DNA from 3 places in the Clostridium sp. HMP27 genome. Region 2 is predicted to be linked to each of the others. Evidence: riboswitches for the same ligand, from Rfam matches in the RefSeq annotation. Region 2 holds a riboswitch; each other region holds the start of a gene.
What was found. Region 2 has a riboswitch for cyclic di-AMP ahead of DP68_RS08265 (C40 family peptidase). Riboswitches for the same ligand answer to the same signal wherever they lie in the genome.
Positions count from the first base shown of each region.

Region 1 (3,286 bases), on a different contig from region 2:
CAATACATGCATCTATGGTCTTTTGGATCTTTTTTTCTTCCCCTTTTCCTACCTCCGCTACAGCAATAGGTGGATGCGGCATTATGTAATGTGATAAAATTTTACTCATTTATATTCTCTCCTTAATATAAAATTCACTATGTACTAATATATTTCTCTAAACTACCCATATTTAAACACTATAATTTAATTCAAAAAATATCTTACTGAATTACAGTGTATTAATAATCATAATTTAACCATTATTTTTGCAAATCATGAATATTATACATACATAATAAATCTAATAAGACAAATGCTAACTTATGAAGACGTAACTTTTGAGGTGATTAAATGAAAAAATCTTTACTTGTATTTTCTGCCTTAATACTAACTTTGTTAAGTTTAATCATAAATATCATTCATCCTGTTAATGCCCATTCCGCAAAACTAAAATCAAGTTCTACGCTTTTATATGATACAAATAATACACCTATAAGTACTACAAAGATAAATTACAAGGAAGATTATATTGAAGTGGATTTGAATATACCTACATTAAATAATTTAAAGGACAAAAATATTCAAGATAAAATAAATAAATATATATTAAATTCTATTTGTGATCTTAAAAATAAAACAGAAAAACTTGCTAAAACTGATATGAACAATAGCGTCTTAACTAACCCTTATACTGTACAAACAACTTATGATGTTCATTATGCAAATGCCTCATTCTTAAGCCTTACTATTATGTATTACGAATATACTGGCGGCGCTCATGGCATTTCATATAAACTACCTTATAATTTCAACTTAAAGACTAGTGAAAACATTACTTTAGGAAAATTATTTAAGCCAACCACAAATTACATTGACTTAATTAATAAGGAAATACAGCTTCAAATAAACAAAAAAAATTCTGTTCCTGGAGCTATTCCAATAACAGAATTTAAAACTATAAGTAATACTCAACCTTTTTATATTGATGGTAGTAACCTTGTAATTTACTTTCAACCTTATGAAATAGGTTCCTATGTATTAGGCATTCAAGAATTTACAATTCCTCTAAGAAAATTGCGATATTTTTAATGTTGAGCATATAAGTATGGGATTTGCATCGTAGAAAGCATTGAATGAGCTTTAGAGCAGCTTTATTTATAAATTGAAAATACCGTTAAGAGCCTCCTACTGTCTGAGCGACAGCGAGTTTGGGAGGCTTAGATATTTTGAATTTATAAATATTAGCCGCTCTTAGCGAAATGAACGCTTTCCTAGATGCAAATCCCATACGTTAGTTCAACATTATCTTAAAATGTCGCACTTTTTCTAATATGCGTAAACCATTTTACCTATCTTAGCTTTTATAGGCTTGGACAATAACCATTTACTTGTACAACTTGTATCATAAAAAAACAATGCACCATTACTTGGATCTTTTCCATATAAGGCTTCCTGTACTGCTTTTTTGTTAGCATCTGTTGCAGGTTTATTAATTTGTCCATTTTGTACTGGTGTAAATTGATTGTTACTGTTTATAACTGCATTTATCGTATTTGGAAACTTTGAGCTTTTAACTCTATTTATAACTACTGCTGCTACAGCCACCTGTGCACTATAAGATTCTCCCCCTGCTTCTGCTCTAACAAGTCTTGCAAGAAGATCTAACTCTTTTGCATTATATGATATAGCTGCCTTAAGATTTCCTCTACTTGCAGTAACCTTATTTGATGCTTTTGCCTTTGGTTGTGCTTTTGAAACTGTACTAACTGTTTTAGCATTAGCATTCGTCTTATTTGAACTATTTACATTTTGCCCCTTATTCTTATCTAAATTTCCAGATTCATCTGCATTATTAAATCTTACAGTTTTTAAATTTGTATTTTCCTTATCTTCATTAACTGCCTTATGCGTATTGCCTTCATTATTAGACAATGTCACCATTTCTTGATTTTGATATTTTCTCTGCTGATTACTAGCCATTTTAGCATTAGTATTATAAATCACAACACTTAATCCTAAAACTAAAATCATAGATAAAGCAAATACCTTTAATTTTTTCATAATTTTATACCTCCATTTTGCCTCCGAGGTTAGTTGACGGGTTCGGGTTAGAGGTACCCTACTTTTAAAAGATTCACCCCATAGGATATCCCCCGTACTCCATAAAGGAGATTCGGCATCTTTGTAAGTTACATTCTATAGTCTATTATACAAGTTGTCTATATGAAATTACTGGCATATTGCCTTAACCCATTGATTTCACTGGTATTGTTTACAGTAGATTTTTCTAATAAAATATAGTAAAAAACTTAAATTTTATATAAGTTTTTTGCGAAAATAAAAAGACATTTATATAAATGCCTTTTTAAGCAAATCATTTTTATTAAAATATCATATGATATTTTAATAAAAAAATTATAATCAAAACCCACTGTGTAATCATAAGAGTTGGAAAGCCGTATCTAAACATATTATGCAAAGTTTTATGATGAAATATCTTCATTCCTAGGTATGCTCCAGTAGCTCCAAATAAAAATGCCCACCCAAATAATACCTTTTCAGGCACCCTCCATTTATGCTTTCTTGCACAGTATTTATCCCACCCCATAAGCGAGTAGCTTATTATGTTTACGACTATAAAAATATAAATATAATACATATATATCTCCTTACATGATTTGAATGCCTATTAGTAATCAGTAATCTTAAATTTTAGTATAAATTAATAACCTATTAGAAATTTTCCTGTATCTATTTATAATTATATCACTTTTTATAAAAATATGTCTTAGTCCATTTAGAAGTTATCTGTATTTGAAATAATTTATAATTTTTACAGAAAAAGTGTGTGTAATCCATCAAATTACACACACTAACCTTCTTATTCCATCATTGAAACTAATTTTTTACTTAAAACTAATAATACTGCTCCAAGTACTATAGATATAGCTGCTATTCCACCAAATATTTGTAGATGTCCAAGTACTTCAACATAGGATGCCACATATCCTGCTGCTATATTAGCTATAAAGCTGCCCATTAACCATACTCCCATTAATAAAGAAGCATATTTTATTGGGGCAAGTGAACTTACCATAGATAATCCTATTGGGGATAAACATAGTTCTCCAAGGGTATGAAGAAAATAAGCTCCTACAAGCCACATTAAATTAGCTTTTACTAAAGTATTATCTCCAGCTGAACCTCTTTCAAGTACTGCTCCTACCATAAGTAGGAAACCTACTCCAAGAAGTATCATACCTAGAGCCATTTTTGCAGGTACTTTCAAGTCTCCTTGTTCCGT
Region 1 is NZ_JMFY01000018.1:172,378-175,663, forward strand. It holds gene amrA (AmmeMemoRadiSam system protein A) at 1-109, opposite strand, end outside; gene DP68_RS18930 (DUF3298 and DUF4163 domain-containing protein) at 334-1,071, shown strand; gene DP68_RS09985 (cell wall hydrolase) at 1,309-2,043, opposite strand; cyclic di-AMP (ydaO/yuaA leader) riboswitch at 2,047-2,171, opposite strand; gene DP68_RS09990 (DUF1294 domain-containing protein) at 2,366-2,641, opposite strand; gene DP68_RS09995 (peptide MFS transporter) at 2,864-3,286, opposite strand, start outside.
Region 1: it holds a riboswitch for cyclic di-AMP, as region 2 does, so the genes downstream of both, DP68_RS09985 (cell wall hydrolase) here and DP68_RS08265 (C40 family peptidase) in region 2, are expected to answer to the same signal.

Region 2 (3,286 bases):
TGACTATTTTGAGTATACAAAAAGAGGATGTAATATATGTAGACGATTATTTGAAGAATCAATGTAGGTCACAGAAGGAAGAATTGGAAGTAGGAGATATTTATGAAAAATTTTTGGAGTATTATGTAAGTGAAAATGAGTTCTTTTTGAAGATAAATGATAAAGAAAATCATGAGATTTTAGGAATTATAAAAGGTAGAGTTGAATTTAAGAATCCTCATGAAGCATGGATATGGTCTATTTCTTTAAATAAGTCTATGAGAAGCAAGGGAATAGGAAGCATAATCTTAAAAAAATTGAGTATTTATTTAAAAGAAGAGTATGGGGTAAGAGATTTTTATACACGCATTATAAAAGAGAATGGTTCTAAGTTGAAATTTTGGACTAGAAATGGATACGAAGTTATAAGAGTTTCCGAAGAACTTTATAAGGCAAATAATAAAAGAAGCAATATGTTTATATTAAAAAAATCCTTAGGGAGGTATAATAATGGACAAATTTATGCAATGGAGAAATGAAAAGTTAATAGAAAGAACTATTGAAAATTTAAAAAGAAATAATATGGAAGCAGTTTTAGTGCAGGATGAAGTAGAACTAATTGGAAAGTTAAATGAGTTAATAAAAGAGGGGACTGTAGTATCTGTAGGAGGTTCTGAGACTTTATTGGAAACAGGAGTAATAGATTATCTAAGAAACGGTAATTTCACATTTTTAGATAGATATGATTCTAATTTAACAATTCAGGGAAGAAAAGAACTTAATAAAAAGGCCTTTTGTGCCGATACTTATTTATGTAGTTCTAACGCCATAACGGAAAATGGAGAATTATTTAATGTGGATGGAAATGGTAATAGGGTAGCAGCTATGCTTTTTGGACCAGATCAAGTTATTGTAGTATGTGGTGTAAATAAAATAGTAAAAGACTTAAAGGAAGCAGAACAGAGAGTAAAGAAAATTGCAGCTCCTGTAAATGCAAAAAAGTTAAATAAAAATACCCCATGCGCAAAAGTTGGATATTGTATGGATTGTAATAGCGATGATAGAATTTGTTGCGATTATGTAATAATGAAAAAACAAAGAAATGATAGAATAAAGGTTATTATATTAAACAAAGACTTAGGATTTTAAAAAAATAAACAAAATATACAGATAATTTAAAAAAAAGTGTTAACTTTTATTGACTAAGTATTAACAAATCATGTATAATAAAACAAGGAAATATATGAAATAGACTCAAACTAATCATTTCGATAAAATCATATATAATAATACTCATGAAAATCAAGAAAATATAAACTATATAAATAAGCTGAATCCCGGAAAATATCTGGGTACGGAGGAACCAATGTATTGGGGTTAATCTTAGTATACTATTAAATATATTAAGTAGGGGTACCTTTACCCGAACCCGTCAGCTAACTTCGGAGGCAAAGAAAGGCGGATAATAAATGAATAACAAAAGACAAAGTATAGTGGTAAGTGTAATTTTCTTTTTATCATTAACATTTCTAGGAGCGCTAAAAAATAATAGCGTACAAGCTGATTCAGTAAATTTAACTTCTAAAAATTTAGCTGTTCGTGCAGCAACAGTTAACAGGAATAAAGTCATAGTAGTACCTAAAAAAGAAACTGTAAATCCAACTGCTAAAGCAACTGCTAAGAAAGCTACTGTAAGCAGAGGCTCAAACGGAAGAGTAGATGTAGTGTCTTATGCATATAAGTTTATGGGAAAACCATATGTTTGGGGTGCAGCTGGCCCATCAGCTTTTGATTGTTCAGGATTCACTTTGTATGTATATAGAGCATTTGGAGTAAATTTAGGCCATTATACAGGAACTCAATTTGCAACAGGACAAGCTGTATCTAAAGAAAGTTTATTGCCTGGAGATTTGGTGTTTTTTAATACAGATTCCTCAATTTCACATGTTGGAATATATGTAGGTGGAGGACAATTCATTCATGCATCATCAGGAAGTGGGAAAGTTATCGTAAGCAGTCTTTCAGGAAGTTATTATGCTTCCAGATATGCAGGAGCTAGAAGGGTACTTCAATAAATAATAGATAATAAGTAATGATTAATATATAAAGTCAGTTTTTAACTGACTTTTATTTTATTTAGGACAAATATATTACAAATTAGTAGTAAGTTTAGTGCTAAATGATTAGGAAGTTAAATTTAAATATTTAATGATAGAATCTCTTAATCATAATTTTAAGTAAAGTATAATATTATTATATAGGTAACATATGAGCAAAATTTATATATGCTTTTTATAATAAGGTGGAGGATATCTTAGTAATGGTTTCAATGTATTGAATACTTAAGAGGGAGTGGTGAATATAAAGTATACAAGATATGATTTAAAGAGAAAAAGAAAAGATAATGTTATTTTTTTTATTATACTTATAATGATACTTATACTTTCATTCTTAATAGGAAGTATATTCTTCAAATTATTTATTAAGAATTCCTCTATAATTAAAACACAAGGAAAGGTTACAGAAACTAAAGTTAATGATAAAAATATAAATAATAAGGGTGAAACCCCTAAGCAATCAATAATAAGTAATAATAGCTTTATTTATGTGGCAATACAGGGTGGAATGTTTGGGAATGAAACTGGTGTAGAAAAGACTAGAAGTCAATTAAGCTCTTATGGGAACCCATTTGTTATAAGTGATGATAAATATAAGAGAGTTTTTCTAGGTATATATACAGAGGATGCTGCAAAAGTCATAATAAACACTTTAAATACTAATAAAGTATCAAATTCAACTATGAAGTTTGAAATAAAGGTAAATAATTTATGTGATATGGAAATAAGTGAAATATTAAATGGATATATACAAGTCCTTGGGAAACTATCTGAAAAGAATGTAAAGGCAATACAAACTCAAGACTTTAAGAATTGGTGCAAATCATTAGAGGCTGTAGATCAAGAAAGTCCAAATATTAAAATATTAAATGAATTAAAGGATAAAGTGGGAAAATTGCCAAATGAATTAAGCAATGATAAAACAGCAGAAAATTATATGTTTATCTATTCTATACTTCAAAAAATGAAATAAAAATGCGAAGCATTTTAAATTAATAATAATCTCTAATCTTCAACTGCTAGAACATAGATTTATATAGTCTTTTAGCAATTGTGATTAGAGATTAAAAATGCTCGCATTTTTTATTTTTCCTTTTTTAAGGACTTATCTGAAGGAGTTTTATTTTTTTTTTTAGATTCGGAGTTAGAATTATTGCTTTCATCAAAATTTTTCTTCGAGGTTGCATCTT
Region 2 is NZ_JMFY01000017.1:110,203-113,488, forward strand. It holds gene DP68_RS08255 (GNAT family N-acetyltransferase) at 1-518, shown strand, start outside; gene DP68_RS08260 (lactate utilization protein) at 490-1,128, shown strand; cyclic di-AMP (ydaO/yuaA leader) riboswitch at 1,298-1,445, shown strand; gene DP68_RS08265 (C40 family peptidase) at 1,449-2,054, shown strand; gene DP68_RS08270 (hypothetical protein) at 2,335-3,069, shown strand; gene DP68_RS08275 (anti-sigma factor domain-containing protein) at 3,180-3,286, opposite strand, start outside.

Region 3 (3,286 bases), on a different contig from region 2:
GTATATGGGAGGAGTAAGGATGGTAAAAGAAATAAAAGACAACAACTTTCAAGATGAGGTTTTAAAATCAAATATTATAACTGTAGTAGATTTTTGGGCACCTTGGTGTGGTCCTTGTAAAATGCTTGGACCTGTAATAGACGAAATATCTCAAGAGTTAAAAAATAAGGCTAAGTTTGTAAAGATAAATGTGGATGAGAATCCAACAGTTTCAAGCCAATATAGAATAGAAAGCATACCAACAGTGCTTGTATTTAAGGGTGGGAAAATAGTTGAAAACTTAGTTGGATTTAGACCAAAGCAAGCAATAAAGATGGCTATTGAAAGAAATTTTTAATACTATATGATAAAAAGAGGTGTAGTAAATGACTAAAAGATATGATATGGCTATAATAGGAAGCGGACCAGCGGGACTTTCTGCAGCTATAAATGCTAAGATAAGAAATAAGGAGTTTATTATATTTGGAACTGAAAATCTAAGTAATAAGCTGATTAAAGCACCTAAGGTAAATAATTATTTAGGGTTTTATGATGTAACTGGAAAAGAACTTAAAGATAACTTTAAGAATCATTTAAACTCAATGGACATACAGATAACAACTGAAAAAATTACAGCAGTTTATGGAATGGGGGATTATTTTGCAGTAATGGCTAATGATAAGACCTATGAAGCTACTACTGTGATAATCGCAACAGGAATGGAATTTACAAAACCATTAAAAGGTGAAGAAGAGTTACTTGGAAGAGGAGTAGGGTATTGTGCTACATGCGACGCACCCTTATATAAGGGAAAAGTTGTAACTATTATAGGATATAATAGAGAAGCAGAAGAAGAGGCCAATTTTGTAAGTGAGTTAGCTTCTAAGGTAAACTATGTACCTATGTACAAGGCGCAATACGATTTGAAAAATAGCATTGAATTAATAGAAGATAATCCTGTTGAAATACAAGGAGAAGCTAAAGTAGAAAAACTTATTCTAAAGACTTCTCAATTAGAAACAGATGGATTATTTGTGTTAAAGGACAGCGTATCGCCATCACAGTTAGTACCAGGACTTGAAATGGAGAATGGGCATATAAAAGTTGATAGAGAAATGAAGACAAATATACCAGGATGCTTTGCAGCAGGAGATTGTGCAGGAAAGCCGTATCAGTATCTAAAATCTGCTGGAGAAGGCCAAGTAGCAGCATTAAATGCTGTTTCATATATCGATTCGTTAAAAAAATAAGTTTATAATCAATGCTTTAAAGCCTATGAGAAACTTCTCATAGGCTAAGCTTATTTAAGTTAGTGTAGTAAAATTATTTTACTACAAAGAATACATGATTACCTATAACCTTTTTATTACTTTTATCGATATTTTTCATCCAGCCACAGGTAGCTATTTTGGGGTTATAAAAAAATACAGCTTTATTTGTAGGATCTTTACCCTTTAATGCATCAGTAACTGCATTAAAGCTATCTTTATCAGGAGTTAATTTGATAACTCCATTTTTCACACAAGAAAATGCATAAGGTTGTTTTATTACACCTGACACAGATTTAGGGAAACCAGGATTTTTTACTCTGTTTAATATTACAGATGCAACAGCAATTTTACCCTCATAAGGCTCGCCGCGGCTTTCTGCATAAACTACTTGAGCCATTAGATATATATCTTCACTAGTTATATAAATTTTACTTTTATTCTCTCCAAAAACTTCCACTGCAATACTTTGATCATTAAACAAGTCACAATCTATATCAGGTTGAGGCATAGCAGCCAAACTTGTAGTACTGGACAATAATAAAAGATAAGAAGTTAAAATTATACTGATTATCTTTTTCATATGTATTTCGCTCCTTTTACCGACGGGGTTAGCTGACGGATTAGGTAAAGGTTAACCTTCATAGTAAATATGATTCACCCCAAAACTTGGTTCCCCCGTGTTTTTTTACTTAGGCTAATGATATTGTGCCCGAAAAATCATAAAAAATACATATTAATTTATAGTATCTTCTTTAAATTTTTCATAGGATTGTACAAAAGAATTAAAGTTATTATTTAGTGTATTATAGGATGCTTCTGTTTCGTTATAAGTAGAAGTTACTTCCTTAGTATAATTAGATGTTTCTTTTTGATTTTGATATGAAATAACATCTAATTTAAAGCTTTGTATATATGAAATATAGTTATTTAAAGTAGTTAAAAATAATTCATATATATATACGGAGTTAGAAGGGACAGTTAGTTTAGAGAACTCAGTCTTTATCCCTTGAACTTGTTCTACATTTGAATCAACTATTTCCATCAATGAATCTAAACTGAGGTTTTTGTTTAATCTATCAACGTAATCATTATAATTCATTTTTATATCTATAAAGGAACTTAAAATTTCATCCATAGAATCAATAAATTCTTTATATTGCGCAGTATTAATTTCATTAGTTTTTCTAATTCTAATAAGGTCCTCTATATAAGAGATACAATTATTTATATAAGTTTTACTTTTATCAGTTAATGAAATACTTAATCTATTAGTATGGAAAAGTGAATAGTGGTAAAGACATTTATTATTAAGATTTTTTAAGGTTATTAAGGCCTTGTCCATATCTCCACCTTGAGGATTAGCAAATATAGCAACAAGTTGTTCGTATATATGTATATTATAATTTAGACCTTGTAATAAGTTGCTATATTCAGTAGCGTTTATAGTATTTGCTTCTATATTATTTAAGTTATTTTTAACTTCTTTTAATTCCTTTACTATGATTGGGAGTTCTTCTCTTGATTTTTCTATATCTATGCTCTGTTCTTTTGTTAAATTCCAAGTTTTATTATTAGTATTATTAATAGAGGTTATACTAATGTGTAATACTTTTTTAGGGCTATCTTTAGTAAAATTCTTTAATAATGAATAGGTGTTAAGTATATTACCTATAATTAGTAATAGGGCAAATGTTATTATGCCTATAATAAGCTTCTTGTTTTTCATTTTAATCCCCCCTTCTAGTTATAATATTCATTACAATTTAATAAAATTACTTCTAAAAAATTTTATTAATAATTTAATAAATTTTACTTAATAAATTATAAAAATTACTAAGTATAGTGTATAATTATTAATGTAATTAAAGAAATAAGGAGGTGAAGAAGCATTGGAGATATTACAGGTGATGATAAATTCAATAAAAAATATAAATGTGTCTTCTATATTAGATATTTTGGCGGTATCATATCTCTTTTATAAAGCATATATGTTAATCAGGGAAACTAGAGCAGAACAACTTTTAAAGGGAATTATA
Region 3 is NZ_JMFY01000007.1:38,141-41,426, forward strand. It holds gene trxA (thioredoxin) at 20-337, shown strand; gene DP68_RS04190 (NAD(P)/FAD-dependent oxidoreductase) at 366-1,229, shown strand; gene DP68_RS04195 (cell wall hydrolase) at 1,303-1,830, opposite strand; cyclic di-AMP (ydaO/yuaA leader) riboswitch at 1,834-1,956, opposite strand; gene DP68_RS04200 (hypothetical protein) at 1,984-2,976, opposite strand; gene cdaA (diadenylate cyclase CdaA) at 3,140-3,286, shown strand, end outside.
Region 3: it holds a riboswitch for cyclic di-AMP, as region 2 does, so the genes downstream of both, DP68_RS04195 (cell wall hydrolase) here and DP68_RS08265 (C40 family peptidase) in region 2, are expected to answer to the same signal.